DNA from 3 places in the Streptomyces sp. NPDC057743 genome. Region 1 is predicted to be linked to each of the others. Evidence: riboswitches for the same ligand, from Rfam matches in the RefSeq annotation. Region 1 holds a riboswitch; each other region holds the start of a gene.
What was found. Region 1 has a riboswitch for thiamine pyrophosphate ahead of ACFVFQ_RS18220 (thiamine ABC transporter substrate binding subunit). Riboswitches for the same ligand answer to the same signal wherever they lie in the genome.
Positions count from the first base shown of each region.

Region 2: linked by a shared signal. The riboswitch ahead of thiC (phosphomethylpyrimidine synthase ThiC) and the one ahead of ACFVFQ_RS18220 (thiamine ABC transporter substrate binding subunit) in region 1 are both predicted to bind thiamine pyrophosphate.
Region 3: linked by a shared signal. The riboswitch ahead of thiO (glycine oxidase ThiO) and the one ahead of ACFVFQ_RS18220 (thiamine ABC transporter substrate binding subunit) in region 1 are both predicted to bind thiamine pyrophosphate.

Region 1 covers NZ_JBHVJX010000014.1:120,284-130,443, forward strand. The annotation lists gene ACFVFQ_RS18185 (murein hydrolase activator EnvC family protein) at 1-988, opposite strand, end outside; gene rpsB (30S ribosomal protein S2) at 1,328-2,194, shown strand; gene tsf (translation elongation factor Ts) at 2,304-3,140, shown strand; gene pyrH (UMP kinase) at 3,302-4,063, shown strand; gene frr (ribosome recycling factor) at 4,239-4,796, shown strand; gene ACFVFQ_RS18210 (phosphatidate cytidylyltransferase) at 4,796-5,947, shown strand; gene rlmN (23S rRNA (adenine(2503)-C(2))-methyltransferase RlmN) at 6,116-7,228, shown strand; TPP riboswitch at 7,267-7,387, shown strand; gene ACFVFQ_RS18220 (thiamine ABC transporter substrate binding subunit) at 7,491-8,564, shown strand; gene ACFVFQ_RS18225 (ABC transporter permease) at 8,618-10,160, shown strand, end outside.
Region 2 covers NZ_JBHVJX010000011.1:115,432-125,591, reverse strand. The annotation lists gene ACFVFQ_RS14970 (IclR family transcriptional regulator) at 1-498, shown strand, start outside; gene ACFVFQ_RS14965 (SsgA family sporulation/cell division regulator) at 603-1,025, shown strand; gene ACFVFQ_RS14960 (YibE/F family protein) at 1,197-2,525, opposite strand; TPP riboswitch at 2,597-2,753, shown strand; gene thiC (phosphomethylpyrimidine synthase ThiC) at 2,748-4,523, shown strand; gene ACFVFQ_RS14950 (hypothetical protein) at 4,629-5,513, opposite strand; gene ACFVFQ_RS14945 (metallophosphoesterase) at 5,723-6,790, opposite strand; gene ACFVFQ_RS14940 (LacI family DNA-binding transcriptional regulator) at 7,061-8,161, opposite strand; gene hisC (histidinol-phosphate transaminase) at 8,558-9,652, shown strand; gene ACFVFQ_RS14930 (cytochrome ubiquinol oxidase subunit I) at 10,156-10,160, shown strand, end outside.
Region 3 covers NZ_JBHVJX010000002.1:304,556-314,715, reverse strand. The annotation lists gene ACFVFQ_RS03430 (MerR family transcriptional regulator) at 1-266, shown strand, start outside; gene ACFVFQ_RS03425 (thiazole synthase) at 308-1,150, opposite strand; gene thiS (sulfur carrier protein ThiS) at 1,158-1,409, opposite strand; gene thiO (glycine oxidase ThiO) at 1,406-2,638, opposite strand; TPP riboswitch at 2,636-2,748, opposite strand; gene ACFVFQ_RS03410 (NAD(P)/FAD-dependent oxidoreductase) at 2,889-4,160, shown strand; gene ACFVFQ_RS03405 (Rv2175c family DNA-binding protein) at 4,269-4,634, shown strand; gene thiE (thiamine phosphate synthase) at 4,744-5,394, shown strand; gene metF (methylenetetrahydrofolate reductase [NAD(P)H]) at 5,528-6,445, shown strand; gene ACFVFQ_RS03390 (hypothetical protein) at 6,482-7,540, shown strand; gene ACFVFQ_RS03385 (phytoene desaturase family protein) at 7,637-9,160, opposite strand; gene ACFVFQ_RS03380 (DUF4126 domain-containing protein) at 9,241-9,861, opposite strand.

The DNA of each region.
Region 1 (10,160 bases):
CCTGTTGGCCCTTGTGGGCGGAGGCGCGGACCGGTTCGTAGGTGGTGTGTAACGGTGGGTGGCCCGAGTCGGACACCTCGATGGTGAGGACGCCGCGGCCGGCGACGGTACCGGCGAATGTGATCTGTCCAGGCGCAGCAGCTTTGACGACTGCGCCCGTGGGCGCTGCCAGGTCGACGCCTCTGTGTCCTGCGGCCCAGGGGGTTGGAGGTGGCTCCCAGCCGCGCAGCACTGTGGGCGGTGCCCCGCCGGGGCCGTCGACTGGCCAGGAGCGGTCCGCCGTCGAAGCTGCCGGTCGGGCAGCCAGCTTCGCTCCGGCCTTGGTCAGGGGAGGTGGCGCGGTGGTCATCGGCGACGCTGCGTCGGCCACTCCAGCCGTACCGATCGCTTCTACGGACGCCCCGACGCACAGTACGCATAAGCACAGAGCACACACAGCGCGCAGAGCGCACAGCGTGAGCGGACGGAGCAACGGAAGGAGCGGGCGTCGGCTGCCGCCTTGGTGGCTCAGGCTTGAGGGTTGCACCCCGACGCGATCTCGGCTCGGTTTTTGAGTCGATGCCGAGGCGAATCCGTGAGTTGGAGTGGGAGCTGGCTCCGGAGCTGACGCTGAACCCGGGCCCGGCCCCGGCCCCGGGCTCAGCCCCTCAACTGATGTCCGTCCCGAACCCGCCACGGACACAGGCGCGGACACGGACACGGAGACAGAAGACGCAACAAGGGGCGCGGACTCGATAGGTGGTCGCACTCTCTTGGTTGGGTGCTCCCTGGCCGGGGACACCCCAAGCGCCTGGTCCGCAGGCGGTCCGTGGCGGACCTGCTGGTTACGGCGAAAGCCCGGTGAGCCTCCGCGCCCAGGGAGTTGCCGTAGTTCGACGTTGGGCCTTTGCGGGTGGGCGGAGCGTCGTGGGTGGGTCACGTTGCGTCGTCGGGAAAGTGGGGGCGTGGCGTGGAGCCGCCGGTTGGTCGGATCGGTGAGTCGTCGCATGTTTTGACGATGGCGGATGCGGGGCCGGCGCGGGGATCTTGGTCAAAAGCTGTGGACGGAAGGGGGGTTGTGGATATCGGCGTCACCTTGAAGGGGCGCGAAATGGTGCGTGTCGCCTGGTGCATCGCCCGTCCCGTACACTTCTGATGGCGATCCGGGTCACCGGGTCGACTTCGCACGCCCCGCCGCCAGTGCAGCAGTCCCGTTCGGGCAGCACGTCGGCCGCGCTCCTCGGTCCTCGGAAGGTTCCACCCGGTTCCTCCCCAGGCAGGCGCGTCGGGGCGTCAGGCACTGCGATCAGCCGGTCGCGGTGGAACCGAGAAAACAAGGAGTACGGCCATGGCCGTCGTCACGATGCGGGAGCTGCTGGAGAGCGGCGTCCACTTCGGGCACCAGACCCGCCGCTGGAACCCGAAGATGAAGCGTTTCATCTTCACGGAGCGCAACGGCATCTACATCATCGACCTGCTCCAGTCGCTGTCGTACATCGACCGCGCCTACGAGTTCGTCAAGGAGACCGTCGCCCACGGCGGCTCGGTGATGTTCGTCGGTACGAAGAAGCAGGCCCAGGAGGCCATTGCTGAGCAGGCGACCCGCGTGGGCATGCCCTACGTGAACCAGCGCTGGCTCGGCGGCATGCTGACCAACTTCTCGACCGTCTACAAGCGTCTGCAGCGCCTCAAGGAGCTTGAGCAGATCGACTTCGAGGACGTGGCCGCCTCCGGCCTCACCAAGAAGGAGCTCCTGGTCCTCTCCCGCGAGAAGGCCAAGCTGGAGAAGACCCTCGGTGGTATCCGCGAGATGCAGAAGGTGCCCAGCGCCGTCTGGATCGTGGACACCAAGAAGGAGCACATCGCCGTCGGCGAGGCGCGCAAGCTCAACATCCCGGTTGTCGCGATCCTCGACACCAACTGCGACCCGGACGAGGTCGACTACAAGATCCCGGGTAACGACGACGCGATCCGCTCCGTCACCCTGCTCACCCGCGTGATCGCCGACGCCGTCGCCGAGGGCCTGATCGCCCGCTCCGGTGCCGCGACCGGCGACCAGAAGCCGGGCGAGAAGGCCGGCGAGCCGCTGGCCGAGTGGGAGCGCGACCTGCTCGAAGGCGACAAGAAGTCCGACGACGAGGCCGCCAAGGCCGAGGCCCCGGCCGCCGAGGCCGAGAAGCCCGCCGAGGCCGAGAAGCCGGCCGAGCAGGGCTGACCTCTCAGACTGGTTGGTTGACGGCGGGGGAGGGCGCCACAAGCGCCGCCCCCGCCGTCCACCCGTAGATCTTTCGACTTTCGCGATTTCGAGAAGAGATTCACAGACCATGGCGAACTACACCGCCGCTGACGTCAAGAAGCTCCGCGAGCTCACCGGCGCCGGCATGATGGACTGCAAGAAGGCCCTGGATGAGGCCGAGGGCAACGTCGACAAGGCCGTCGAGGTCCTGCGCGTCAAGGGCCAGAAGGGCGTCGCCAAGCGCGAGGGCCGCTCCGCCGAGAACGGCGCTGTGGTCTCCCTGATCGCCGACGACAACACCTCCGGTCTGATCCTTGAACTCAAGTGCGAGACCGACTTCGTCGCCAAGGGCGAGAAGTTCCAGGCCGTCGCCAACGCTCTGGCCGCGCACGTCGCCAAGACCAACCCGGCGGACCTTGAGGCCCTGCTCGCCTCCGAGATCGAGGCCGGCAAGACCGTCCAGGCGTACGTCGACGAGGCCAACGCGAACCTCGGCGAGAAGATCGTCCTGGACCGCTTCGCGCAGTTCTCCGACGGCTACGTGTCGGCGTACATGCACCGCACGATGCCCGACCTGCCGCACCAGATCGGTGTTCTGGTCGAGCTCGACAAGGACAACGCCGAGGTTGCCAAGGGCATTGCGCAGCACATCGCCGCGTTCGCCCCGAAGTACCTCTCCAAGGACGACGTGCCGGCCGAGGTCGTCGAGGCCGAGCGCCGCGTCGCCGAGGAGACCACCCGCGCCGAGGGCAAGCCCGAGGCCGCGCTGCCGAAGATCGTCGAGGGTCGCCTCAACGGCTTCTTCAAGGACGCGACGCTGCTCGGCCAGCCGTACGCGCTCGACAACAAGAAGTCCGTGGAGAAGGTTCTCCAGGAGGCCGGCGTCACCCTGAAGCGCTTCGCGCGCATCAAGGTCGGCATCTGAGCCTGCCGCGAGGCAGCGAATGACCTACGGCCCCGCTAGGGTCGTACGCAGTCGGCCGCTCATCGGTCGGCCGCAGATGTGACGAGGAGGCCATTGCCGGACAGGGATCTGACCAAGACCCACGGCAATGGCCTTCTTCGTATGTGCACGAGGAGAGCTCAATGAATCACGGTGCCGACGGCGCAGACACCCACAAAGCCGGTAAGCGACGCTTCCTTCTGAAGCTGTCGGGCGAGGCGTTCGCCGGTGGCGGCGGACTCGGTGTGGACCCCGATGTCGTGCACGCCATCGCCCGCGAGATCGCCGCGGTGGTCCGTGACGGTTATGAGATCGCCATCGTGATCGGCGGCGGCAACTTCTTCCGCGGTGCCGAACTCCAGCAGCGTGGCATGGACCGGGCCCGCTCCGACTACATGGGCATGCTCGGTACGGTCATGAACTGCCTGGCCCTCCAGGACTTCCTGGAGAAGGAGGGCATCGACTCCCGGGTCCAGACGGCGATCACCATGGGGCAGGTCGCGGAGCCGTACATTCCGCTGCGCGCGGTGCGCCACCTGGAGAAGGGGCGCGTTGTCATCTTCGGTGCCGGTATGGGCATGCCGTACTTCTCCACCGACACCACCGCCGCTCAGCGCGCCCTGGAGATCGACGCCGAGGCCATGCTGATGGGGAAGAACGGCGTGGACGGCGTCTACGACTCCGACCCCAAGAAGAACCCGGACGCGGTCAAGTTCGACGCCCTCGAATACGGCGAGGTCATCACCCGCGACCTGAAGGTTGCCGACGCCACCGCCATCACGCTGTGCCGGGACAACAAGCTCCCGATCCTCGTGTTCGAGCTGCTGGCCGAGGGGAACATCGCGCGTGCGGTGAAGGGTGAGAAGATCGGCACGCTCGTCAGCGATCAGAACACCCGGGCCTGACGGCCTCAACTGCCTGATTCCGTACGGGTGTCGGCCCGTACGGGCGGCAACCCCCGGTCGTGGGAAGACCCTCGGTACGGGGATGGACAACCGCCTGCCGGTCGGACACCGTGCAGGAGAAGACGCGCGGCAGGGGCGAGGCTCTGCTTCTTACCGATAAGACCAGGAGCAAGTGGTGATCGAAGAGATCCTCCTCGAAGCCGAGGAGAAGATGGAGAAGGCCGTCGTGGTCGCCAAGGAGGACTTCGCCGCGATCCGCACCGGGCGTGCGCACCCGGCGATGTTCAACAAGATCGTGGCGGACTACTACGGCGCCATGACGCCCATCAATCAGCTGGCGTCGTTCTCGGTGCCGGAACCGCGGATGGCCGTGGTGACCCCGTTCGACAAGAGCGCGCTGCGCAACATCGAGCAGGCGATCCGCGATTCGGACCTCGGCGTCAACCCGAGCAACGACGGCAACATCATCCGCGTGAACTTCCCGGAGCTCACCGAGGAGCGCCGGCGCGAGTTCATCAAGGTCGCCAAGAACAAGGCCGAGGACTCGAAGATCTCGATCCGCAGTGTGCGGCGCAAGGCCAAGGAGTCGCTCGACAAGCTCGTCAAGGACAAGGAGTCGGGCGAGGACGAGGTGCGTCGGGCCGAGAAGGAGCTCGACGACACCACCGCGAAGTACGTCGCGCAGGTGGACGAGCTCCTCAAGCACAAGGAATCCGAGCTCCTAGAGGTCTGATGAACGAGTCATCCTGGGGGACCCCGGTCGGCGCCGGACACTGGGGACCGCCCGATCACGGATCGGCCGCCTCGCTGCGCGGGGCGGCGCCCCCCGTCCCGGCGGGTCCCGTGCACGGCAGGGGCGGCGCGGCGCAGACTCGGCCCATGCCCATCGTGCCCGAGCCGGGCGGACACCAGGACGACCATCGGGACGTCCGGGATGACCAGGACAACCTGGACGACCGGGGGGCTGCTCGGCTGAGCGGCCCCCTGTTCCGCGACGACAGGCCGCAGGAGCCCATGCCCACCTCGCTCCCCGGGTCCGACCGTGACCCAGTGAAACCGCAGAAGAAGAGCGCGGGGCGCAATCTGCGCGCTGCCATAGGGGTCGGCGTCGGACTCGGCGCGGTGATCCTCGCCTCGCTCTTCGTCTACAAGCCGGTGTTCATCGGTGTCATAGCGCTCGCCGTCGTCGTGGGCCTGTGGGAACTGACCTCGCGGCTGGCGGAGCGCAAGGACATCCGGGTGCCGCTGGTTCCGCTCGCGGTCGGCGGCACCGCCATGGTGATCGCAGGGTATGTGCGCGGTGCCGAGGGGGCGTGGGTGGCGATGTCGCTCACCGCGCTCGCCGTCCTGGTCTGGCGGATGACGGAGGCGCCGCAGAACTACCTCCGGGACGTCACGGCCGGGGTCTTCGCGGCGTTCTACGTCCCGTTCCTGGCGACGTTCGTGGCCCTGATGCTGGCGGCCGCGGACGATGGGCCGCAGCGGGTGCTGACGTTCCTGCTGCTGACGGTCGTCAGCGACACCGGTGCCTACGCGATTGGTTGGCGCTTCGGGAAGAAGAAGCTGGCGCCGCGGATCAGCCCGGGTAAGACCCGCGAGGGACTCGTCGGTGCGGTGCTCTTCGCGATGGTGGCGGGCGCGCTGTGCATGCAGTTCCTGATCAAGGGCGGCGCCTGGTGGGAGGGGCTGCTGCTCGGCCTGGCGGTCGCGGTCAGCGCGACCCTGGGCGACCTCGGCGAATCCATGATCAAGCGGGATCTGGGCATCAAGGACATGGGCACCCTGCTGCCCGGCCACGGCGGGATCATGGACCGGCTGGACTCGCTGCTGCCGACCGCGCCGGTGGTCTGGCTGCTGTTCGTGATCTTCGTGGGAGCGGGCTGACCGCCGCCGGTTACCCTTGGAGGGCGCGCCGCTCGTTCGCGGCGCGCCCTTCCCGTTCCCGCGACCGCGGGGATGATCCGTGAGGTCCCCTGGTTCCGGCCCCGGCCGGCCCCTGGCTCCGCGTCGGCGGAAGCCGTCCGGCCTCGTCGCACAGAGGAGTTTCCGCCCATGGCACGCCCGGCCCCGGGAGAACTGACGTTTGTCGCCCCCCGCGGCGCCAAGAAGCCCCCACGGCACCTCGCCGACCTCAGCCCGGCCGAGCGCCGCGAGGCGGTGGCCGCGATCGGTGAGAAGCCGTTCCGCGCCAAGCAGTTGTCGCAGCACTACTTCGCCCGCTACGCGCACGACCCGGCGCAGTGGACCGACATCCCCGCGGCGGCGCGCGAGAAGCTGGCCGCGGAACTGCTCCCGGACCTGATGTCGGTGGTGCGACACATCTCGTGCGACGACGACGCCACCCGCAAGACGCTGTGGCGGCTGCACGACGGCACCCTCGTCGAGTCCGTGCTGATGCGCTACCTGGACCGGGTCACCATGTGCATCTCCTCGCAGGCCGGCTGCGGCATGAACTGCCCGTTCTGTGCCACCGGTCAGGCCGGGCTGGACCGCAACCTGACCACCGCGGAGATCGTGCACCAGATCGTCGACGGGATGCGGGCGCTGCGCGACGGCGAGGTTCCCGGCGGCCCGGCGCGGCTGTCCAACATCGTCTTCATGGGCATGGGCGAGCCGCTCGCCAACTACAAGCGCGTGGTCGGCGCTATCCGGCGGCTCACCGACCCCGAGCCCGACGGCCTGGGCCTCTCCCAGCGCGGCATCACCGTCTCCACCGTCGGACTGGTCCCGGCGATGCTGCGGTTCGCCGACGAGGGCTTCAAGTGCCGGCTCGCGGTCTCGCTGCACGCGCCCGACGACGAGCTGCGCGACACCCTCGTGCCGGTCAACACCCGCTGGAAGGTCCGCGAAGTGCTGGACGCGGCCTGGGAGTACGCCGAGAAGTCCGGCCGCCGGGTCTCGATCGAGTACGCACTGATCCGCGACATCAACGACCAGGCATGGCGCGGTGACCTGCTGGGGCGCCTGCTCAAGAACAAGCGGGTCCATGTCAACCTCATTCCGCTCAATCCGACGCCGGGCTCGAAGTGGACCGCCTCGCGGCCCGAGGACGAGGCGGCGTTCGTACGGGCCATTGAGGCGCACGGCGTGCCCGTGACCGTCCGGGACACCCGGGGCCAGGAGATCGACGGCGCCTGCGGTCAGCTGGCGGCCTCGGAACGCTGAGCCCCCGCTGGTACGGTGGCGTGGAAAAAAACGCACATACATTCCGACAGGGGAGCGCCACAGCGCTGAGAGTGCGGACGCGTCGTAGCCCTACGGCGCCCGCAGACCCTTGAACCTCGCCCGGGTCATTCCGGGTAGGAAGTTCGGTCGTCACTCATGCTGTTGCGCCCCGCCCACCGTTCGCTGCCGAGCGTCATCGACGCAAAGCGCAGTGGACACCGGGCGGGGCCGCGTCTCTTCCTGGCCAGCCAGGAGGAACTCAGTGAGCACCACCAGCAGGATCACCGCGGCAGCGCTCGCCGCGGCGGCCGGCATGACCGCACTCGCCGGGTGCGGCGGCTCCGGCGGCGGCGCGGACGCCAAGACCGTCACGCTCGTCAGCCATGACTCGTTCAACGCCTCCAAATCCGTGCTGGCCGCCTTCGAGAAGGAGACCGGCTACAAGGTCAAGGTGCTCAGGGGCGGGGACGCGGGCAAGGCCGTCAACCAGGCGATCCTGGCCAAGGACAACCCGCAGGGCGACGTCTTCTTCGGCATCGACAACACCCTGCTCTCGCGCGGCCTGAACGCCGGCCTCTTCACTCCGTACAAGGCCCAGGGCCTGGAGAACGTCCCGGCCGACCTCCAACTCGACAAGGACGCCCACCGCGTCACGCCCCTCGACTACGGCGACACCTGCGTCAACTACGACCGCGCCTACTTCACCCAGCACAAGCTGGCGCCGCCACAGAGCTTCGACGACCTGCTCAAGCCGGAGTACAAGAACCTGCTGGTCACCGAGAACTCCGCCACCTCCTCTCCGGGACTCGCCTTCCAACTCGGCACCATCGCCACCCACGGCGAGGCCGGCTGGCCGGACTACTGGAAGAAGCTCAAGGCCAACGGCGTCGAGGTCGTGGACAGTTGGGAGCAGGCGTACAACGAGCGCTTCTCGGGTTCCGCAGCCGGCAAGGGCAAGGGCGACAAGCCACTGGTGGTCTCCTACGCCTCCAGCCCACCCGCCGAGGTGATGGGCAAGAACCCCGCGCCCAAGGAGGCCCCGACCGGCGTCGCGACCGGCACCTGCTTCCGGCAGATCGAATTCGGCGGTCTGCTCAAGGGCGCCAAGAACGAGAAGGGCGGCAAGGCGCTGCTCGACTTCCTCCTGTCGAAGAAGTTCCAGGAGGACATGCCGCTGCAGATGTTCGTCAACCCGGCGCGCAAGGACGCCAAGGTGCCGGAACTGTTCACCCGCTACGGCACCGCGATCGACAAGCCGGCGACGCTCGCCCCGGCAACGATCACCAAGAACCGTGACCAGTGGGTCAAGCAGTGGTCCTCGCTCGTTCTGAAGTAGCCCCCGCCCGCCCCAGGAGGCCCGCGCGCGGCACGGCGGTGCGGCTCGGTCTGATGGCCCTGCCGCTCGCCTTCTTCGCGCTGTTCTTCGCCTATCCGGTCGCCGTGATCGTCGGGCGCGGGCTGAAGGACGGCGGACAGTGGCAGTTCGGCCGGTTCGCCGCCGTGCTGGGCGACCCGGACGTCCTCCATGTGCTGTGGTTCACCGTCTGGCAGGCGGCCGCCTCGACGGCGCTGACGCTGCTGGTCGCGCTGCCCAGCGCATACGTCTTCGCCCGCTTCGACTTCCCCGGCAAACAACTGCTGCGGGCGGTGGTCGCGGTGCCCTTCGTCCTGCCCACCGTCGTCGTCGGCTCGGCCTTCCTGGCGTTGGTCGGCCGGGGCGGACTGCTGGACAACCTGTGGGGCGTCCGGCTGGACACCTCGGTGTGGGCGATCCTGCTCGCGCACGTCTTCTTCAACTACGCGGTCGTCGTCCGCACCGTCGGAGGGCTCTGGGCCCAACTCGACCCGCGCCAGGAGGAAGCGGCCCGGGTCCTGGGAGCCGGACGGTTCGCGGCCTGGCGGAGGGTGACGCTGCCCGCGCTGAGACCGGCCGTGGCCGCCGCGGCGCTGATGGTGTTCCTCTTCACCTTCACCTCCTTCGGCGTCGTACAGATCCTGGGCGGGCCCACCTTCTCCACGCTGGAGGTGGAGATCTACCGGCAGACCGCCGACTTCCTGGATCTGCCCACCGCCGCCGTGCTGACCCTCGTCCAGTTCGCCGCCGTACTGGGCCTGTTGGGGCTGCACGCCTGGACCGTGCGGCGTCGCGAATCGACCCTGCGGCTCGTCGATGCCTCCCGCACCGCCCGCCGGCCGCAGGGCCGCGGCCAGTGGGCGCTGCTCTGGAGCACGCTCGCCGTCATCGCCGTGCTGCTCGTCCTGCCCTTGGCCGTGCTCGTCGAGCGGTCCTTCGCCGGGCCCCACGGCTACGGGCTGGTCTTCTACGAGACGTTGCACTCCGCCGCGTCCGCCGACAGCACCTTCGCCGTCGCCCCCCTCGACGCCCTCTGGAACTCCCTCGCCTACGGCGCCGCGGCCACCGCGATCGCCCTGCTGATCGGCGGCCTGGCGGCGGCCGCACTCACCCGCTCCCGGCCGGCGGCCGGCCCTTCGGGACGCACTCCGATGATCACCCGGCTGTTGCGCGGCTTCGACGGGCTGCTGATGCTGCCGCTCGGCGTCTCCGCCGTGACCGTCGGCTTCGGCTTCCTGATCACCCTCGACAAGCCGCCGCTGGACCTGCGGGAATCGTGGTGGCTGGTGCCACTCGCCCAGGCCCTGGTGGGCGTGCCGTTCGTGGTCCGCACCATGCTGCCCGTCCTGCGGGCGGTCGACGGCCGGCTGCGGGAGGCGGCGGCCGTCCTCGGCGCCTCGCCCTGGCGGGTCTGGCGCGAGGTGGACCTGCCGATGGTGCGACGAGCCGTGCTCATCGCGGCGGGCTTCGCCTTCGCCGTCTCGCTCGGCGAGTTCGGCGCGACCGTGTTCATCGCGCGGCCCGACCAGCCGACCCTGCCGGTGGCCGTGGCGCGACTGCTGGGCCGGGCCGGGGAGT
Region 2 (10,160 bases), on a different contig from region 1:
GCCGACGCCCTGGCCGCCGCGGGCCGCGAACTCGGCGCCGCCGTCTACTTCGCCGTCTACCGCGAGGGGGAGATCGAGGTGGTGGCGATAACCGACGATCCGGCGCGACCACCCGTCGAGGAGTGGGTCGACTTCCGCTCCACCGCCCACACCCACGCGATCGGGCAGTGTCTGCTGGCGCAGCTCGACGAGGCGACCAGGAAAGAACATCTGTCGCGCTATCCCGTGCAGTCGATAACGCCCTTTTCGGTGCGTTCCGAGGGCGATCTGCTGAATCGACTGGCTACGGTGCGTCGCGGCCAAGTCGCCTACGACCGCCAGGAATATGCCCTGGGCACGGTGTGCTCGGCGATCCCCATTCGTGTTGGCTCGGCCGCCGCGACGCTGGCGGTTTCTCTTCCTGCGACGGAAGTGCACCGATTGCAAACAGTTACGAACCGACTACGGAAAATGGCGGAGACGGTACTAACGACACTCGCCTTCTCTATCAGTATCTGAAAACTCACTCCTTGTGATCTGCCTGCACGTGACCGACGATGGCGTCAATAGGGCTTCAGGGGATGATTCCCGGCCATCTCCGATCAAGTGCGGGGCAGTGGTTGATGAACGACACGGTTCAGGCAGAAGTGATCATGAGCTTCCTCGTCTCGGAGGAGCTCTCCTTCCGGATCCCGGTGGAATTGGATTTCGACAGCGGCGACCCCTATGCCGTCCGGCTCACCTTCGACCTTCCCGGCGATGCGCCCGTGACCTGGGTGTTCGGCCGTGAACTGCTGCTGGACGGGCTGAACCGCCCGGCCGGCGAGGGGGACGTGCGGGTCGAGCCGTCCTCCCCCGAGCGTCTCAGCGATGTCTACATCAGCCTTCAAGTCGGCCCGGAGCGCGCCCTGTTCCGGGCCAGCGCGCCACCGCTGATCGCCTTCCTGGACCGCACGGACCGCATCGTTCCGCTCGGCAAGGAGGAGGTCTGCGACACCCTGGAGGCCACGCTGGACCGGATCCTGGCGGAGGCCCCGGCCGGCTGACCCCGGCCGCCGGCCCACCGCTCCACCGTCGCCGCGCCCGGCCGGACGCCGGTCGCCCCTGCCCGTTCGCCCTTGCCCGGTCGGCCCTGCCCAGAACCGCCAACGCCCGCCGCCCACCCCGCACTTCGCCCGCCCGCTCGTCCCGGCTCGCCCCGCCCCCGTATTGCCCGCTCAGTGCTTGCGGCGTCGCCCGCGCGCCGCCCGGCGCCCGCCCCGTCGTCCCCCGGCGCCCGCCCCGCCCGGCGCCGGACGGTCCGCCGAGACCACCAGGGCCGCCAGCAAGGTGGTCACCGGCACCGACGCGACCAGCCCGATGCTGCCCACGAGCGTGCGGACGATCTCCTCCGCCACCACCTCGCTGCTGGCGACCGTGCCGACGCTGCTCTGCGCGATCGAGAACAGCAGGAGCAGCGGCAGCGCGGCACCCGCGTAGGCCATGACCAGGGTGTTCACCACGGAGGCGATGTGGTCGCGCCCGATCCGCATCGCCGCGCCGTACAGCTTGCGCCAACTCGCCGACGGATCAGCGTCCTTGAGCTCCCACACCGCGGCGGTCTGGGTCACCGTCACATCGTCGAGCACCCCCAGCGACCCGATGATGACGCCCGCCAGCAGCAGGCCGCGGATCTCGATGTTCGGGTAGAGCCCGTGCACCAGGCCGGTGGTGTCGTCCGTATTGCCGGTCAGCAGCGCCCAGTTGATGAACACCGAGCCCAACAGCCCGATGAGCAGCAGCGAGGCGAGGGTGCCGAGCACCGCCACGGAGGTGCGGGCCGTCAGCCCGTGGCACATGTAGAGCGCGATCAACATGATGGCGCTGCCGCCGACCATCGCCACCACCAGCGGATCGGAGCCCTGGAGGATCGCCGGCAGGATGAACACCGTCAACAGCCCGAAGCTGGCCGCCAGCGCGACCAGCGCCAGCACCCCGCGCAGCCGTCCGATGGCCACCACGGCGAGCGCGAAGAGCGCGGCCAGCACCCACATCGGAACGGTGCGGTCGACGTCGGTCACCGCGTACTGCAGTTCCTTGGGCGCCTTGGGGGAGTAGGAGACGACCACGTCCTGCCCGGTCGTGTAGTGCCGCGAGGCGTCCGGCGTCACCACCGTCTGGAAGGTTCGGCCGGCGTTCTGCCCCGTGGTCACCTTGACCGTCGCCTGCTCGCAGGGCTTGTCCCGGGCCGCTCCCCCGGTCGCCGGCTGCCCGCCCGGCGCGGTGGGCCGTGGCTGCTGCTCGGCGTGCACCGCCGCGCAGTTGACCTCCTCGACCTTGATGACCCGGGCGCTCTCGGTCGGCTGGTCGAAGCCCACGCCGGACGGTTGGTGCGGGGGCGCGCCACCGGGCCAGAGGACGATCAGGCCGACCGCGACGGCGGCCGCGAACGGGACCAGGACGGCGGCGATGACCTTGCGCAGATGCCGGGAGACGGGGGCGGCGGGTCCGTGGCTGTGGGTGTGGCCATGGGCCGCGGGAGCGTGCAGGGTTTCGGGAGGGCTCACCGCCCGATCATTGCAAGAACCGATGGGGCCCCCTGTTCACACTGCCGCATCGGCCGCTACCGTGGTGGCACCTTTGCAATCGCGGGAGCTCGGAGCACCGGGCTGAGAGGGCGCTGACCTCCGTCCCAGCGGTGTTTCACGTGAAACACCGGATGACGGAAGCCGCTGCGTCGACCGCCGAACCTGTTACCGGGTAATGCCGGCGTAGGGAGTTGGGTCTCTATGACTCTGGATGCACGCACGCCCGAAAACGACCCGGCCGACGGCGAGCAGTCGCAGATCGGCTGGCACAAGGGCTATGTCTCCGGATCGCGCCCGGACCTCCGGGTCCCGGTCCGGCGGGTGCACCTCACCAACGGCAAGCATGTGACGCTCTACGACACATCAGGGCCGTACACCGACCCCACCATCGAAACCGATGTCCGCCGCGGTCTGGCGCCGCTGCGGGAGAACTGGATCATCACCCGCGGCGACACCGAGGAGTACGCGGGCCGCCCGATGCGTCCCGAGGACGACGGGATCAAGCACACCTCCCCGCGCGGGGGGCTGCGCAACCTCGACGCGGTCTTCCCGGGCCGGCCGCGGCAGCCGCGCCGCGGGCGGGACGGTGCCCCGGTCACGCAGCTCGCCTACGCGCAGCGCGGCGAGATCACCGCGGAGATGGAGTACGTCGCGCTCCGCGAGAACGTCAGCCCCGAGTTCGTGCGGGACGAGATCGCGGCCGGGCGCGCGGTGCTGCCGGCCAACATCAACCACCCGGAGATCGAGCCGATGATCATCGGCAAGAACTTCCTGGTGAAGGTGAACGCCAACATCGGCAATTCCGCGGTCACTTCCTCGATCGAGGAGGAGGTGGAGAAGATGACCTGGGCGACCCGCTGGGGCGCCGACACGGTCATGGACCTCTCCACCGGCCGCAACATCCACACCACCCGCGAGTGGGTGCTCCGCAACTCCCCCGTGCCGATCGGCACCGTCCCCCTCTACCAGGCGCTGGAGAAGGTCGACGGCAAGGCCGAGGAGCTGACCTGGGAGATCTACAAGGACACCGTCATCGAGCAGGCCGAGCAGGGCGTCGACTACATGACGGTGCACGCCGGCGTGCTGCTCCGCTACGTCCCGCTGACCGCCAACCGCAAGACCGGCATCGTCTCCCGCGGCGGCTCGATCATGGCGGCCTGGTGCCTGGCGCACCACCAGGAGTCGTTCCTCTACACGCACTTCGAGGAGCTCTGCGACATCCTGGCCGCCTATGACGTCACCTTCTCGCTCGGCGACGGCCTGCGCCCCGGCTCCATCGCGGACGCCAACGACGAGGCGCAGTTCGCCGAGTTGCGGACCCTCGGCGAGCTGAACACCATCGCCAAGCGGCACGGCGTGCAGACCATGATCGAGGGCCCGGGACACGTCCCGATGCACAAGATCAAGGAGAACATCGACCTCCAGCAGGAGATCTGCGAGGAGGCCCCGTTCTACACGCTCGGCCCGCTCACCACCGACGTCGCGCCCGCCTACGACCACATCACCTCCGGCATCGGCGCCGCGATGATCGCCTGGTGGGGCACCGCCATGCTCTGCTACGTCACGCCCAAGGAACACCTGGGCCTCCCGGACCGCGACGACGTCAAGACCGGCGTCATCACGTACAAGATCGCGGCCCACGCGGCGGACCTGGCCAAGGGCCACCCGGGCGCCCAGGAATGGGACGACGCCCTCTCCGACGCCCGCTTCGAGTTCCGCTGGGAGGACCAGTTCAACCTGGCCCTCGACCCGGACACCGCCCGCGCCTTCCACGACGCGACGCTGCCCGCGGAGCCGGCCAAGACGGCCCACTTCTGCTCGATGTGCGGGCCGAAGTTCTGCTCGATGAAGATCTCCCAGGACATCCGGCGCGAGCACGGTGGTGCCCTGGCGGTCGACCCCGAGGCCGGGATGGCCGAGAAGTCGCGGGAGTTCGCGGCGGCCGGCAACCGCGTCTACCTGCCGATCGCGGACTGAGCGAACGGAGCGGGCCGAAGGGAGCACCGCGGGCCGGGGCCGGCCCAAAGGCGCGTCTGTGGCGCGGTCTTCGGGCGGCCCGCCCCGGGCCCGCGGTGCTTTGGCCTACTCCGGTCGCTGCTCCGTCCCCCCGTAGTCCGGGCTGCTGTAGTCCGGGCGGGAGTAGCGGGGACCGGACCAGGAGGTGTCGGTGTCGGGGCTGGTGAACCGCGGGCGGGTGTAGCCGAGGGTGGGGGTGCGGCGCTCGGGGGCCTCCAGGGGCCGGGGGACGTAGCGGACCGGGTCGTCCGTCGGGTCGGCTGAGGGGTCGGCCAGCGCCTCGCGGAGGAAGGGCAGCAGCCCGCGCTCCAAAAGGGCCTGCCGCCAGACGCCGTGGGCGGTGTCCAGTGCGGCGGCGCGCTCCTCGGCCGCGGTGTCGCGGGACGCGCCGTTGCGCAGCGCGGTGACGAGCACGCAGCCCATGGCGACCAGCGCGCCGGCGGCGGCCAGCGCCGCGAAGATCCAACCGACGCTGACCAGCGGTCGGGAGACGGCCGGGTCCGGGTCGACGGCGCGCAGCACATAGCCGATGACGAGGAAGAGGACGGCCGCGATTCCGGCGAGCACCGGGACGAGCACGGTGGCCATCGCCGCAAGGCCGAAGCCGGCCGCATCGGCGGCCGGTTCGTCGTCCGCGGTGTCCGGTCCGCTGCCCTCGTCAGGTGACCAGTCCGTCGACGGGCCACCACCGCGCGCGCCGTACGTGGTGGGCGCAGGGGCGCGCAGCTCGGCGCGCAGCCGTATGTAGCGCTGGTATTCGGCCGTCGCGCACGCGGCGATCGCGCTGGTCGCGCTGAGCGCCATCACGCGCAACTGCTCGGTGCTGAGCCGGTTTTCGGCGGCAGCGGAGGCGTGGTCGTCCGGGCGGTATGCGGCGGTGCGCAGCGCCTCATCAAGGATCCGCGCGAATTCCGCGCGGTCCTCGTTCAGCAGGTGCGGAGCGCTGTTCATGTGGATCCCCCGAAGCTCCGTAGGGCCGTACGGGCCGGCCTGGGCCGGGCGCCGGGCGGAAACGGAGGAGAGCCTGCTACGGATAGACCGATGGTAGAGGGCGTGCGGCGGGGGGTGACAGGGAGTTTGTGGAATTTCCGGTCGGCCCCGACCGGATTCCTTCCGTCCCGCTCATCCGACAGAGCGGAATCTGCTCCTCCGGTTAACTGTCAGCCGGCCAACGGGAGTTGGCAGACCAGCAGCTTTCCGGCCATCGTGATACCACCGTCCATCGCGATGGCCAACCCGTCCGCATAGACGTGCGGACCGTCCACCGTGGCCCCGTCGTTGTCGCCGTCCTCCGCGCCGACCTCGCCCAGCAGGTACGGGATCGGGCTGTGCCCGTGCACCACGCGGGTGCCGCCGTAGGTGTCGAGCAGTTCCCGTACGGCGCCCGCGCCGGCGGCCTCGTCGCGGAAGGCGAACCGCTTGGTGAACTTGCGGAAGAGGTCCCAGACTTCGTCCGCCTCGCTGCGCGTCAGCACGTCGTGGACGGTGTCGTTGACCTCCTCGATGGAGGTGCCGTACTCCAGGTAGGCGGTGGTGTCGGAGTGCACGAGCAGGTGCCCGTCCTCCTCCATCACGGCGTCCAGGCGGGCCATCCACTGGATGTGGTGGTCCTGCAGCCGGTCCATGTCGCTCTTCTGTCCGCCGTTGAGGAGCCACGCCGCGTGGAAGGAGGCGGTGCCCGCGCCGGACTGGACGGGGGTGTCGCCGAACCGCTTGGCGCCCAGCAGCAGCAGTTCGTGATTGCCCATCAGGGCCTTGCAGTAGCCGCCGGCCGCCGCGGCCTCGGCGGAGAGCTGCATGACCAGGTCGATGACGCCGATGCCGTCCGGGCCGCGGTCGGTGAAGTCGCCGAGGAACCACAGCCGGGCGTTGCCGGCCGCCCATCCGCCCTCGGCGTCGATCAGCCCCTCGGCCTCCAACGCGGCGCGCAGCTCGTCGTAGTAGCCGTGCACGTCGCCGACGACGTACAGCGGGCCCAGGCCCTCGGAGGCGGGCGTCGGCTCCGGGACGGACAGCACGGACGGGTGGTCCACGAGGGTGTCCGTGGGGCCGATGACCGGCAGGTCGCGGGCGGTCGGGGTGTAGTCCTCGGGCAGCGGGGCCACGGGCGCGGGCGGCGCGACCGGGGGCGCCGAAGGCGCGGCGAGGGGCGGGCCGGCCGGCGGTACCGAGGGCACTCCGGGCGGCGGAACGGACCCCGGAGGTTGTGCCCCCATGGTCCACACCATGGGTCCTTGACTGGCCCCCTGAGTCATCGACCCCTCCACCGTTGCGCCGCCGTGCACCTCTCGGACCTTTGCCTGGTCGACGGCGGTCCGCGGTGTCGTGCGCCCATCATAGGAACGCCGCTCGCGGGTTGTGACGCACCCGGGGGTGATCAATCCTGTGGAGCCCGGCGTTCGCGATGGTTTTCTCCCGGGATCGCCCTGTTTTTTCCTCGGTGGACCGGCCGCCCGGGACCCGCCCGGTGCGCCCGGCCCGCCGTGCCCGGCGCACGCTCAATCGCCGGCCGGGCCCCGCGGCGGGCTGACCGTCGTCCGCGGGGAGCGGCGCTGCGAGGAAGTCCGCACGATCAGGTCGGTCGGTATCACCTGCTCGACCGGGCAGCTGCCGTCGAGCCCCTCGATGGCGTCGATGAGGATCTGGACGACGGCGGTGCCGATCCGCCGCGGCTTGAGGGAGAGCGTGGTGATCGGCGGCTCGGTGGTGGCGTAGACGGTGGACTCGCTGCAGCAGACCAGCAGCAGGTCGTCCGGCACCCGCAGGCCGTAGCGGCGGGCCGCGGCCAGCAGGTCGGTGCCGTTGGGGTCGAACAGCCCGTAGACCGCGTCCGGTCGGTCCGGGCGGGCCAGCAGCCGGTCCGCGGCCACCGCGCCGGCCCGCGGGTCGTACGCGGGATAGGACTCGTAGACCGGGTCCTGGCCGACGCGTTCGCACCAGCTGAGGTAGGCGGTGGTGGACAGCCGGGTGTAGGTGTCGGTGGTGGTGCCCGTGAGCAGCCCGATGCGGCGGGCGCCGGCCTCGGCGAGGTGGTCGAGCAGGCCGAGCACGGCCTCCTCGTGGTCGTTGTCGACCCAGCCGGTGACCGGGAGGGTGCCGCCGGGGCGACCGTCGGAGACGACGGGGACGCCGTGCCGGACGAGCTCGGTGACGACGGGGTCGCCGTCGGCCGGATCGATGACGACGGTGCCGTCGAGGGCGACGTTGGACCAGACGTCGTGCCGGGAGGTCGCGGGCAGGATGACCAGGGCGTAGCCGCGGGCCAGCGCGGCCGAGGTGGCGGCCCTGGCCATCTCGGCGAAGTACGCGAACTCGGTGAAGGTGAAAGGTTCATCCCCGTACGTGGTCACGGTCAGACCGATGAGGCCGGACTTGCCGGTACGGAGGGTGCGGGCGGCGGCGGACGGGCGGTAGCCCAGCCGATCGGCCACCTCGCGGACGTGGCTACGGGTGGCATCCGGAAGCCGGCCCTTGCCGTTGAGCGCGTCGGAGACAGTCGTGATCGATACGCCGGCTGCGGCGGCCACGTCCCGGATGCCCGCCCGTCCCAGTCGGCGACCGGTCGACCGGCCCACCTGGTGCTTCCCTGCTGCTGTCATGGCGAGCCGATAGTAGGGCTCGGTACGGCCATTCGCGGGGGACCGACAACGATGGCAAGAAGGCACGTTTCTGCATGGTGACGCACCATCAATTGCCTTGAAATATAAGGAAGTTGCTGATTTCGGCGATCAATCAAGGAGAGTGAAAACCGCTCTACCTGGCGATCCGCCCAGGTCTCGAAGAGGTCTCAAGTCACCTTGACGAGGGACGCGCGCCACGGAGCGAGCCACCGGCGCGCGGTGTCCGAGCTAGCGCTCCCCTGGGGGTGCACGCCCGGCGCCCGCTACGGAGGTGCCGGTGGAACGGCGGATTTTCCGGGGCCTGCCGCTGGGAGGGGCAATCCTCATAAGGTGTGCAGTATTGGAGTCGAGAGGGATGGTTGAGGAGGACCTGCGGTGAGCGAGAAGACCCCGAGGCTGCGTGCTGCACTGGACGGTGTCCCCACCTACAAGCCGGGGCGGCCGGCGGCGACCGGCGGCCCGGTCGCCTACAAGCTGTCCTCCAACGAGAACCCCTATCCGCCGCTGCCGGGCGTCCTGGAGAGCGCGGTGACGGCCGCCGGATCGTTCAACCGCTACCCCGACATGGCGTGCACGGGGCTGATGGCGGAGCTGGCCGATCGCTTCTCGGTGCCGCTGACGCACCTGGCGACCGGCACCGGATCGGTCGGGGTGGCCCAGCAGTTGGTCCAGGCGACGGCCGGTCCCGGTGACGAAGTGATCTACGCCTGGCGGTCGTTCGAGGCGTACCCGATCATCACCCAGGTCTCCGGCGCGACGTCGGTGCAGGTGCCGTTGACCTCCGACGAGGTGCACGACCTGGAGGCGATGCTGGCGGCGATCACCGACCGGACCCGACTGATCTTCGTCTGCAACCCCAACAACCCCACCGGCACCGTCGTGCGCCGTGCGGAACTGGAGTCCTTCCTGGACCGTGTGCCGGGCGACATCCTGGTGGTGCTGGACGAGGCGTACCGCGAGTTCATCCGCGCCGCCGAAGGTGAAGGAGGTGACGTGCCGGACGGGATCGAGCTCTACCGGGACCGCCCCAACGTCTGTGTGCTGCGCACGTTTTCCAAGGCGTACGGGCTGGCCGGGCTGCGGGTCGGCTTCGCGGTGGCGCACCCGGAGGTGGCCGCCGCGCTGCGCAAGACGGCGGTGCCGTTCGGCGTGAGCCAGCTCGCCCAGGAGGCCGCGGTGGCGTCGCTGCGCAGTGAGTCGGCGCTGCTGGAGCGGGTCGACGCAGTGGTCGCCGACCGGGCCCGGGTGTACGACGCGCTGGTGGCCCAGGGGTGGACCGTGCCGGCTTCGGAGGCGAACTTCGTCTGGCTGCGGCTGGGGGACCGGACGACCGAGTTCGCCGAGGCGTGCGAGCGGGCCGGGGTGGTCGTGCGGCCGTTCCCGGGCGAGGGCGTGCGGGTGACGATCGGCGAGAAGCCGGCGATGGACCTGTTCCTGAAGGCGGCCGAGGAGTTCCGCAAGGCGCTGTAGCCCTTTCCCGACGGGCGGGAGCGGTGTCGCGCCTGTGTCGGGGGGTGTTCTCTGAGGCCGTGGGTCCGCCGGACCCGCGGCCTCAACCGTGTGTGAACGAGGGGCAGTTGGGATTCTCCCCCCGCCAGGTGTGGGCGGTGGCCTTGAGCGGCAGGGTGGCGAGGAGTGCGGCGGCGGTCGGGGTGTCGTCGAGGGCGGCGCTCGGTACAGGTTTCGGGGCGAGCTGGGAGATGCGGATCTCCGCGACGGGAAATTCAACAATATGTTGAAGGGGTGCCGGAGAGTGCTCGCGTAATCACGGCATAAATGTTTCATCCACCATGGATTTCGGCGTGATGGCAGTCACGTACCCCCCTTCCGTAAGGCCGGAGTCGTATGGGAGATAATGCTTGTGAATGTGAACGCGTTCACAAGCTCGCGTCCTGGTTTGTGCTGCTTTATGTGGCGCAAAAGGGACAAGCCGTTGTTGTAACGGCGACGTAAGGACGTAAGGAGGCCGCGACGTGGA
Region 3 (10,160 bases), on a different contig from region 1:
TCGCTCAGGTCCGCCGCATCCGCACGCTGCTGACCTCCGGGCTGAACACCGCGACCATCGCGCAGGTGCTGCCCTGTCTGCGCGACGACGACGGCCGACTGGTGCCCACCTGCCCGCAGTTGGTGGGCGAGCTCCACCGGGAGCGGGCCCGGCTCACCGACTCCATCGCGTCCCTGATGGCCTCCCGGGACCTGCTCGACGAGGTGATCACTGCCGCCCCGGAGGAGTTCGCCGAGCGGGGCAAGGCGGCCGCCGGCCCGGCCTGAGGCCGCCGCCCGCCCCGCACCAGGGCGCTGGATAAGGCCGGTCAGAAGGCCGGCCGCTCCGGATCCAGCTCCGCCACGCCGTCGGCGGGCGAGGAGGCCAGCGCGAAGTGGCGGCGCGGGATCCGGCCGGCGCGGTGGGCCAGCCGGCCCGCCGCCACCGCGTGCCGCATCGCCGCGGCCATCAACTCCGGCTCCTGCGCACGGGTCACCGCCGACGCCAGCATCACCGCCGCGCACCCCAACTCCATGGCGAGCGCGGCGTCCGAGGCGGTGCCCGCGCCGGCGTCCAGGACGACCGGGACGCCCGCGCGCTCGGTGATCAGTTGGAAGTTGTGCGGATTGCGGATGCCCAGGCCGGAGCCGATCGGCGAGCCGAGCGGCATGATCGCCGCGCACCCCACGTCCTCCAACTTCCGCGCCAGCACCGGGTCGTCATTGGTGTACGGGAGCACGGTGAAACCGTCGTCCACCAGGGTCTCGGCGGCGTCCAGCAGCTCCACCGGGTCCGGCAGCAGGGTCCGCTCGTCGGCGACCACCTCCAGCTTGACCCAGTCGGTGCCGAGCGCCTCCCTGGCGAGCCGGGCGGTGAGCACCGCCTCGCCGGCGGTGAAACAGCCCGCGGTGTTCGGCAGCACCCGGATCCCGTGCCGGTTCAGGACGGACAGCACCGAGCCCTGCACGGTCGGGTCCAGCCGCCGCATGGCGACGGTCGTCAGCTCCGTCCCGGAGGCCAGCAGCGCGCGCTCCAGGACGTCGAGGCTGGGCGCGCCGCCGGTGCCCATGATGAGCCGGGAGCCGAACGAGGTGCCGGCGATGGTGAGTTGGTCGGCGTCGGCGGCGGGCGCCGCGGGGGCGGTCCCCGGTGCCACTGCGGTGTCGGTCATGGCGGGATCAGCCTCCCTGGACGGCGGTGAGCACTTCGATGCGGTCGCCGTCACCGAGCGCGGTGCCGGCCCACTGGGAGCGCGGCACCACGGTCTCGTTGACCGCGGCGGCCACCCCGGCCGGGGCCTGGGACAGCGTGGCGACCAGCCGGTCGAGGGTCAGCCCGCCCGGGATCCGGCGGGCCTGGCCGTTGACGGAGACGGACACCGTGGGCCCGCCGGGGACTTCGGACGGGACGGGGGTACCGGGGGCGCTCATACGGGCAGCTCCTGAGGGGCGTGGGCGCGCCGGGCCCCCTGGAGGGCGGGGGTGAAGCGCGCGGGGGAGAAGGGGCGGGCCTCTTCCGGGACCGTCCCGGTGGTCAGCGCCTTTGCCATCACGTCGCCGGTGAGCGGCGTCAGCAGGACGCCGTTGCGGTAGTGGCCGGTGGCCAGATGGAGGCCGGGCAGCGCGGTCGGTCCGAGCAGCGGCGCGTTGTCGGGAGAGCCGGGGCGCAGCCCGGCGCGGCTCTCGGTCAGCGGCAACTCGGTGATGCCCGGGACCAGTTCGTGGGCATCCCGCAGCAGCTCGTAGACGCCGCCCGCGGTCACCGTGGTGTCCCAGCCCAGCTCCTCGTTGGTGGCGCCGAGGACCAGTTCACCGCTCTCCCGCGGCACCAGGTAGAGGGGATTGCCGCGGACGACGGCCCGTACGGTGCGGGAGAGGAACGCCCCGCCCCCGGGGAGCGCGTCCGGCAGCCGCAGCCGCAGCACCACGCCCTTGACGGGCCGCACCGGCGGCCGCACCGCCTCCGGGACGCCGGCCAGCCGGCCGCTGAGGCTGCCGCCGGCCAGCACCACCTGACCGGCCACCAGGCGTGTGCCGTCGGCGAGTTCGGCGCCCGTGGCGCGCCCGCCGGCGGTCGTCAGCCGCTCCGCCGACGTCCGGTGGAAGGCCACCTGGGCCCGCTCACAGGCGGCCAGCAGCGCGCTCGCCAGCCGGCGCGGATCGACCTGGTGGTCGCCGTCCACCCGGAGGCCGCCGCGCACCCCGGGGGCGAGCATCGGCTCCAGCCGGCGGCACTCCCGCCCCGTCAGCCACGCCGACTCCAGGCCCGACCGGACCTGGAGGGCGTGCAGCTCCCGCAGGTGGGCGCGGTCGTCGGCGTCCAGGGCGACGGCCAGGGTGCCGCACCGCCGGTAGCCGATGCGCTGCCCGCTCGCCTCCTGGAGCTCCTCCGTGAAGCGCGGATACCGCTCGGCCGAGGCCAGGTTGAGCCCCAGCAGGGTCTCCTCGCCGTAGTGGAGCTCGGTGACGGCGGCCAGCATGCCGGCCGCGACGAGCGCCGCGCCGCCGCCGGGCGCGGGGTCCGCCACCGCGACGCGCAGACCCTGGCCGGCCGCCCGCCAGGCGGTGACCAGCCCGATGATGCCGCCGCCGATGACCAGCACATCGGGGTGCCGACCGTCGGGACGCGGTGGGTTCGATGGTGTGACGGATGGATGCATGGGCGTCCAGCCCCTCCCTTCGCCGGCATGACCCGGATCAGGTTCGTACGGTCGGAGGCCGGCCAGCCTCCCTCTCAGCCCGGTCCGTCCGGGCTCCCGCGAGTGCGTGCATCCGCCACCCTAGTACGGGGCCGCGACGCGTCGTAAGGGAGCGCACCGGGACCGGGCCGCCCCCGACCGGTGACGTTGTGTCAGAGATCTCCTTGCGCGCTGCTGCGGGCCGCGTCGCCCGCCGTCCTAAAGTGAGCGGGTGAGCGAGCAGAGCAACTCTCCCCAGGCCCCTGACCGCACGCCGCGCGTGGTGATCGCCGGCGCGGGGATGGCGGGTGTGCAGACCGCCGTGGCCCTGCGCGAGCACGGCTGGCGCGGGGCGATCACGCTCCTCGGCGACGAGCCCCACCAGCCCTACGACCGCCCGCCGCTGTCCAAGGCCGTGCTGCTCGGCAAGGCCGACGGCTCCGCGTTCGACATCGACTTCGCCGGCCTCGACATCGACCTGCAACTCGGCCGCCCGGTCACCGCGCTGCGCCCGTTGGACCACGTGGTGGAGACCGCCCAGGGCGCCATCCCGTACGCCTACGCGGTGCTCGCCACCGGCGCCGAACCGATCACCCTGCCCGGCAGCGAGGGCCTGCCCGGTGTGCACCTGCTGCGCACCCTGGACGACGCCGAGCGGCTGCGCCCGGTGCTCGCCGCCCAGCACCGGATCGTGGTGGTGGGCGCCGGCTGGATCGGCGCCGAGTTCGCCACCGCCGCCCGCGAGGCCGGCTGCGAGGTCACCGTCGTGGAGGCCGCCGACCACCCCCTGGCCGGCGCCCTGCCCACCGAGGTCGCCGCGCACATGGCCACCTGGTACGCCGACGCCGGGGCCGAGCTGCGCACCGGCGCCCGGGTCGCCTCCGTCGCCCCCGGTGCGGTGACCCTCGCCGACGGCACCACCCTGCCCGCCGACGCGGTCGTCGTCGGGATCGGCGCCCGGCCCGCCACCGCCTGGCTGGCCGGCTCCGGCGTCGCCCTCTCGCCCGAGGACGGCTCGGTCCTGGCCGACGAGCACCTGCGCACCTCCGTCCCCGACGTCTACGCGGTCGGCGACTGCGCCTCGTTCCCCTCGGCCCGTTACCGCACCCGACTCCTGGTCCACCACTGGGACAACGCCCTCCAGGGCCCCCGCACGGTGGCCGAGAACATTGCCCGCGGCACGGCGGAGGGCGTGCTCTACGACCCGGTCCCGTACTTCTGGTCCGAGCAGTTCGGGCGGTTCGTCCAGTACGCCGGCCACCACGGGGACGCCGACGAACTGGTGTGGCGCGGCGACCCGACCGGCGCCGCCTGGTCGGTGCTCTGGCTCCGCCACGAGCCCGGCGCGGGGGCCGACCAGCCGGCCGGCCGGCTGGTCGCGCTGCTGGCGGTGGGGCGCCCGCGGGACCTGGCCCAGGGGCGCCGGCTGATCGAACGGGGCGCGCTGCTGGACCGGGAGCGCGTGGCGGACGCGGCCGTTCCGCTCAAGGCGGCGGTGCGGTAGCCCCGCCACCGGCCCGGCGGGCCCGCGCGGCCCGTCCGTCGAGGCGCCGACGTGCTCCACGGCGAGGCCCGGCTACCGACTGTCAGTGGGAGGTGGCACGCTTGTCCTGTGACCGAGATTGACGCAAACATCGATGGGCTCGTCCCCGCCTGGCTCACCCTCCCCGACATCGCCGAGGCATGCGGCGTCGAGGTGACCCGCGTGCGACAGCTGGTGAAGGAGGGCCAGCTGATCGCCGTGCGCCGCGGTGAGAACCGCGCGCTCCAGGTGCCCGCCGAATTCATCAAGGACGGCAAGGTCGTCAAGGGGCTCGCCGGCACGCTGACGCTCCTCAAGGACGACGGCTTCACCGACGAGGAGATGCTGGAGTGGCTCTTCACCGCCGATGACACCCTGCCCGGCACCCCGGCGCAGGCCCTGCGCGAGAATCGCGGCACGGAGGTCAAGCGCCGGGCCCAGGCGCTCGCCGTCTGACGCAGCCGCGTCCCGCAGCAACCGCACCACGCATCCGTAACCACCACCGCGCGGTGTACGGGCCGGCACCGCCCGGCCCGTACACCGCCGACGAGGGGGAAGCCGCCCGATGACCACCGTTCGACAGGCCCTGTCCGACGCCCGGCTCTACCTGTGCACCGACGCGCGCACCCGCCAGGGCGATCTCCCGCAGTTCCTGGACGCGGTGCTCTCCTCGGGCGTGGACATCGTCCAGCTCCGCGACAAGGGCATGGAGGCCGGCGCGGAGCTGCGCCACCTGGAGGTCTTCGCGGACGCCTGCCGCCGGCACGGCAAGCTGCTCGCGGTCAACGACCGCGCGGACGTCGCCCACGCCGCCGGCGCCGACGTGCTCCACCTCGGCCAGGACGACCTGCCGGTCCCGGCCGCCCGCGCGCTGCTCGGCCCCGAGCCGCTGATCGGCCGCTCCACCCACGCCGAGGCCGAGGTCGACGCCGCCCTCACCGAGCCCGGGGTGGACTACTTCTGCACTGGCCCCTGTTGGCCGACCCCCACCAAGCCGGGCCGGCCCGCCCCCGGCCTGGACCTCGTCCGGTACGCCGCCGCGCAGGCCCCCGAGCGCCCCTGGTTCGCGATCGGCGGGATCGACGCCGGCAACCTCGACGAGGTGCTGGCCGCCGGCGCCCGCCGGGTGGTGGTGGTCCGCGCACTCACCGAGGCCGACGACCCGGGCGCCGCGGCCGCCGAGTTGGCCAAGCGGATCCGTTCCCACACCGGCTGACCTGCGTCTTAGACATCCGTCGGGCGGCCGTCCAAGGGCCGCGAGCCGTCCACGTTGTGGACACCGTCGGCGCCAACCAGCCAATACGTGGCCGTCGGTTGGTGTCCGTCCACCGTGTGGTTAACCTGCCCGTATGGCCCTAGGTACAGCTTCCACCAGGACTGATCGCGCGCGGACGGTGCGCGACCTGCTCGCCTCCGGCAAGCAGTCTTATTCGTTCGAGTTCGCCGCCCCGAAGAGCGAGAAGGGCGAGCGGACGTTGTGGAACGCCATTCGCCGCATCGAGGCCGTCGCCCCGACCTTCGTGTCGGTGACCTACGGTGCCGGCGGCACCTCCCGGGACGGAACGGTCCGTGCCACCGAGCGCATCGCCACCGACACCACCCTCACCCCGGTCGCCCACCTGACCGCGGTCAACCACTCCACCGCCGAACTGCGCAACATCATCGGCCAGTACGCCGACGCCGGGATCCGCAACATGCTCGCGCTCCGCGGCGACCCGCCGGGCGACCCCATGGGCGAGTGGGTCCGGCACCCCGACGGCATCGGCTACGCCGTCGACCTGGTCCAACTGATCAAGGAATCGGGCGACTTCTGCGTCGGCGTGGCCGCCTTCCCCGAGATGCACCCGCGCTCGACGGACTGGGACACCGACATCCGGCACTTCGTCGACAAGTGCCGCGCCGGCGCCGACTTCGCGATCACCCAGATGTTCTTCTATCCGGAGGACTATCTCCGGCTGCGCGACCGGGTCGCCGCCGCGGGCTGCTCGACGCCGATCATCCCGGAGATCATGCCGGTCACCAACGTCCGCCAGATCGAACGATTCGCCCAGCTCAGCAATGCCGCGTTCCCGCCCGAGCTCGCATCGCGCATCCTCGCGGTCAAGGACGACCCGGCGGCGGTACGCTCCATTGGCATCGAGTACGCGACGGAGCTGTGCGCGCGCTTGATGGCCGAGGACGTGCCCGGGTTGCACTTCATCACCCTGAACCACTCCACGGCGACCCTGGAAATCTACGAGAACCTCGGGCTGCACCAGCGGTCCTGATCACGGTGGCCGGAATCCGGCGGAAGCGGGGCGCATATGGGCTGGACGATCCTCTACCTCGCGTTCGGCCTGGTCGCCCTGTGGCTGCTCGGTGAGGTCCTGTTCCAGCACAAGGCGCCGTTGCACTGGCGGCTGTTGGCGCTGGGCGGCTTCCTCGGCGTGGTGGCCGGCGTCGCCATCCCGTCGATCATCGTGATCGCGCTGGGGGCCATCGCCTTCGCGGTGGGGCAGACCTATGTGACGCTCTCCGTCCGCCGGGGCTACGAGGAGGGCTGGACGATCGGCGGGCGGCCCAAGCCGAGCCGCCGGCGCCGGGCCCGCTCGTCCCGCGCCCCGGCCGCCGAGCCGAAGCTCCAGGTCTCCGGGCTGACGGAGGAGACCGCCCCGGCCGCCGGCGCCGTCGAGGCTTCCGATCCGGCCGGCCACGGCGCGGACGGCCATGGCGCGGAGGGCACCGGGGGCCAGGCCCCGTACCCGTCGCAGCCGGACCCGTCCGCCCCCGGCGCCGTTGACGCCACCGCCACCTTCGGCGCCGTCGGCGAAGTGCCCGCCGCCGCCCAGGATTTCGGGTACGTCCCCGTGGACGCCACCGCTGTCTACGCCCCGCAGCCGATGCCGGACGAGACCGGGGCCTACGGCATCTACAGCCCCGACGCCCGCCCCGAACCGGCCGTCGGCTACGACCTCTTCGGGAACCCCACCTCCGACGGCGACGCCAACGGCCATGGCTACGGCGGCGGTTACGGCCCGACCCCCGGGCACGACGGCTACGCCGACCCCTACCCGTCCTACGACAACGGCGCCTACCAGAGCGGCCACGGGCCCTACTCCGACCCGTACATCGGTACCCAGCAATACGCCGCGCACTACGACCCCTACGAGGAGCCGGACCCCTTCGGCCGGGCGCCCCACCAGGCCGGGTCCTACGACCCCCTCGGCGGGCAGCCGGCGCAGCACTACCCACAGGGCTACCCGCCCGAGACCCCGCCCGGCGGCGTCTGGATGCCGCAGCAGCGCGAGACCGGCCACCCGGAGGAGCAGCAGCCCTACCCGCCCCAGCAGCCGGGTTACGACGAGCAGCGGTACCACTACTGAGCGGCGGGCGGCCCCCCGCGCCGGTCCAACCGCCGCCGCACCGGCCCGAGTCGGGGCCCGAGTCGGATCCCGGTCGGGTCCCTCAGGGGCGGGGGATCACTCCGAGCCGCGCCAGTCGTCGCCGCTCACGATCAGGCCCGCGACCAGCGCCCCGGACATCCCGGCGTGCGCCAGCCCGCCGCCGGGGTGGTACCAGCCGCCGACGCCGTAGAGCCCGGCTATCCGGGTGCGGTTGCCGGGCCGCAGGAAGCGCCCCTCCTGGCCGGCCAGGGCCGGGCCCGGTATCAGGGAGTCCTCGGTCGGCGGCAGGACCTCCCGCCACAACAGCCGCTCCCGCAGCCCCGGCACCGCCGTCTCGGCGCGCTCGATCATCCGCTCCGCGTCCCGCTCCAGCGCCTCGGGGGCCAGCCGGTCGACCGGGCCGGGCGGGGCGACGGTGGCGGTCAGGGTGACCGCCTCGTGGGCGTCGTCGGGGCGGGTGGTGGGGTCGTCGGGGCGCAGCACCGTCACCGTCGGGCGGGCGCCCGGGGTGCGCGGGTCGTGCCTGTCGTCGAAGACGCCGGCCAACTCCGCGGCGCGGTCCGGGGCGTGCACCACCGTGCGGTGCACCGCGTCCGCGGGGCGGGCGCCGCGCAGGGCCAGACAGACCGTCAGCCGCGCCGGGGTGCGGTCGCCGTGCCCCGGGGTGGGGCGGACGTCGTCATCGCCCCAGGGCGCGCGGCCCGCGCAGAGCCCGGGCAGCCGGACCGGATCGACGCCGGCGACCACGAACTCCGCGTCCACCACCCGCCCGTCGGCCAGCTCCACGCCCGCGGCCCGGCCGTCCTTCTGGAGGACTCCGGTCACCTCGGCCCCGAAGGTGAACTCCACCCTGCGGGCCCGACAGCGCTCGTACAGCGCCTCGGCCAGCGCCCGCATCCCGCCGCGGACATACCAACTGCCGAAGGTCTGCTCCATGTACGGCAGCACGGCCGCGCTCGCCGGGGCGGTGCGCGGGTCGAAGCCGTACGCCAGGGCGTGGCTCTCCAACAGGGCGATCAGGCGCGGGTCGGCCAGCTCGCGGCGGGCGACCTCGGCGAGGGTGGCGGTGGTCGGGCCCTTGCCGCCGCGCAGGCCGAACAGGCCGCGCCGGCGCACCGCCGGATACGGGTCGCGCCCCAGCACCCGCCAGTCCGCCCACAGCGGCTCCTCCAGGAGCGGACGGCGAGTGGCGTCCCACGCCTCGCGGGCGCGGACCAGCAGCTCGCTGAAGCGCTCGCCGCGGCCCGCGCCGAGCGCCTCGTCCAGGGCCGAAAGGACGCCGGCGCGCGAGGCGTTGGGCAGATTCACGGCGGTGCCGTCGGCGAAGACGTGCCGGGCGGCCGGGTCGACCTGGGTGAGCTCGACGCAGCTCTCCAGGGGCTCCCGGCCGGTCTTGACGAACAGATCGCGGTAGACCGCAGGGAGGTGCAGCAGGCCGGGCCCGGTGTCGAAGCCGAAGCCGTCCCGCTCCAGGCGGCCCACCGCACCGCCGTACGTCGCACCGCGCTCGAACACCGCCACCCGGTGGCCCGCGACGGCCAGCCGGGCGGCGGCCGCCATCGCGCCCATCCCGGCGCCGATCACCGCAATCCCTGCCATGCCTGCGACTTTATCCGGCGGCACTGACAACGCCGCCGCTGGCCGTTCGCGGCCGGACGTCGCCCGGGTCGGTGGCGGGCTCAGCCGGCCGGCGGCGCCGCGCCATCGGCCGCGGCCGGCCTCCGCTGCGCGCGCCGTTCCCGACGCCGCCGCAGATACCGGCGGATCCGCGACCACAGGAAGATCACCACCGCGATCCCGGCGACCAACAGCACCGCCGCGATGCCCGCCGCGATCCACGGGTGGAAGAGCGCGAACGCGACGATCCCCGCGACGCCCAGGTCCTCCGCCAGGCTCAGCACGATGTTGCTGGCCGGCTCCGGGGAGGTGTTGACCGCGATCCGGGTGCCCGCCTTGACCAGGTGGCTCACCAGCGCCGTGGAGCCGCCCACGGCGCCCGCCGCGAGCTGCGGCAGCGACCCGTCGTGCCCGGCCATCAGCGCCGCCACCACGCCGCCGGCGAGCGGCCGGATCACCGTGTGCACGGTGTCCCAGACCGAGTCCACGTACGGGATCTTGTCGGCGACCGCCTCGGCCAGGAAGAGCACCCCCGCGGCGATCAGCACGTCGGGGCGCTCCAGCGCGGCGGGCACCTCGTCGGAGACGCCGCTCGCGCCGAGCAGACCGAGGAGCAGGACGACGGCGTAGGCGTTGATCCCGCTCGCCCAGCCGCTGGTGAAGACCAAGGGAAGTACGGACACGCCGCCGATCGTAGGCGGTCCGCCGGCCCGTTGGCGGCGGCTTGAGGAGGGATGCTCAGTGGTGAGTATCCGTACTCAGACACCGAGATGAGTAGGTACGCGGATGGGTCGGCACCGGCCCGGACGGAAGAGTGGGGACCACGGAAGGGAAGCGGCGCCGCACCGCCGACACGGGGCGGCGGAGCGGCGCGGCTCCCGGCCGGACCGGGGGAACGACGGGGGGCTCCACGGGGGAGACGGGGGAGCTCGGGGGAACGACGGGGGACGGCGCTGCCCTGGTCGGATCGGACGGGGGAACG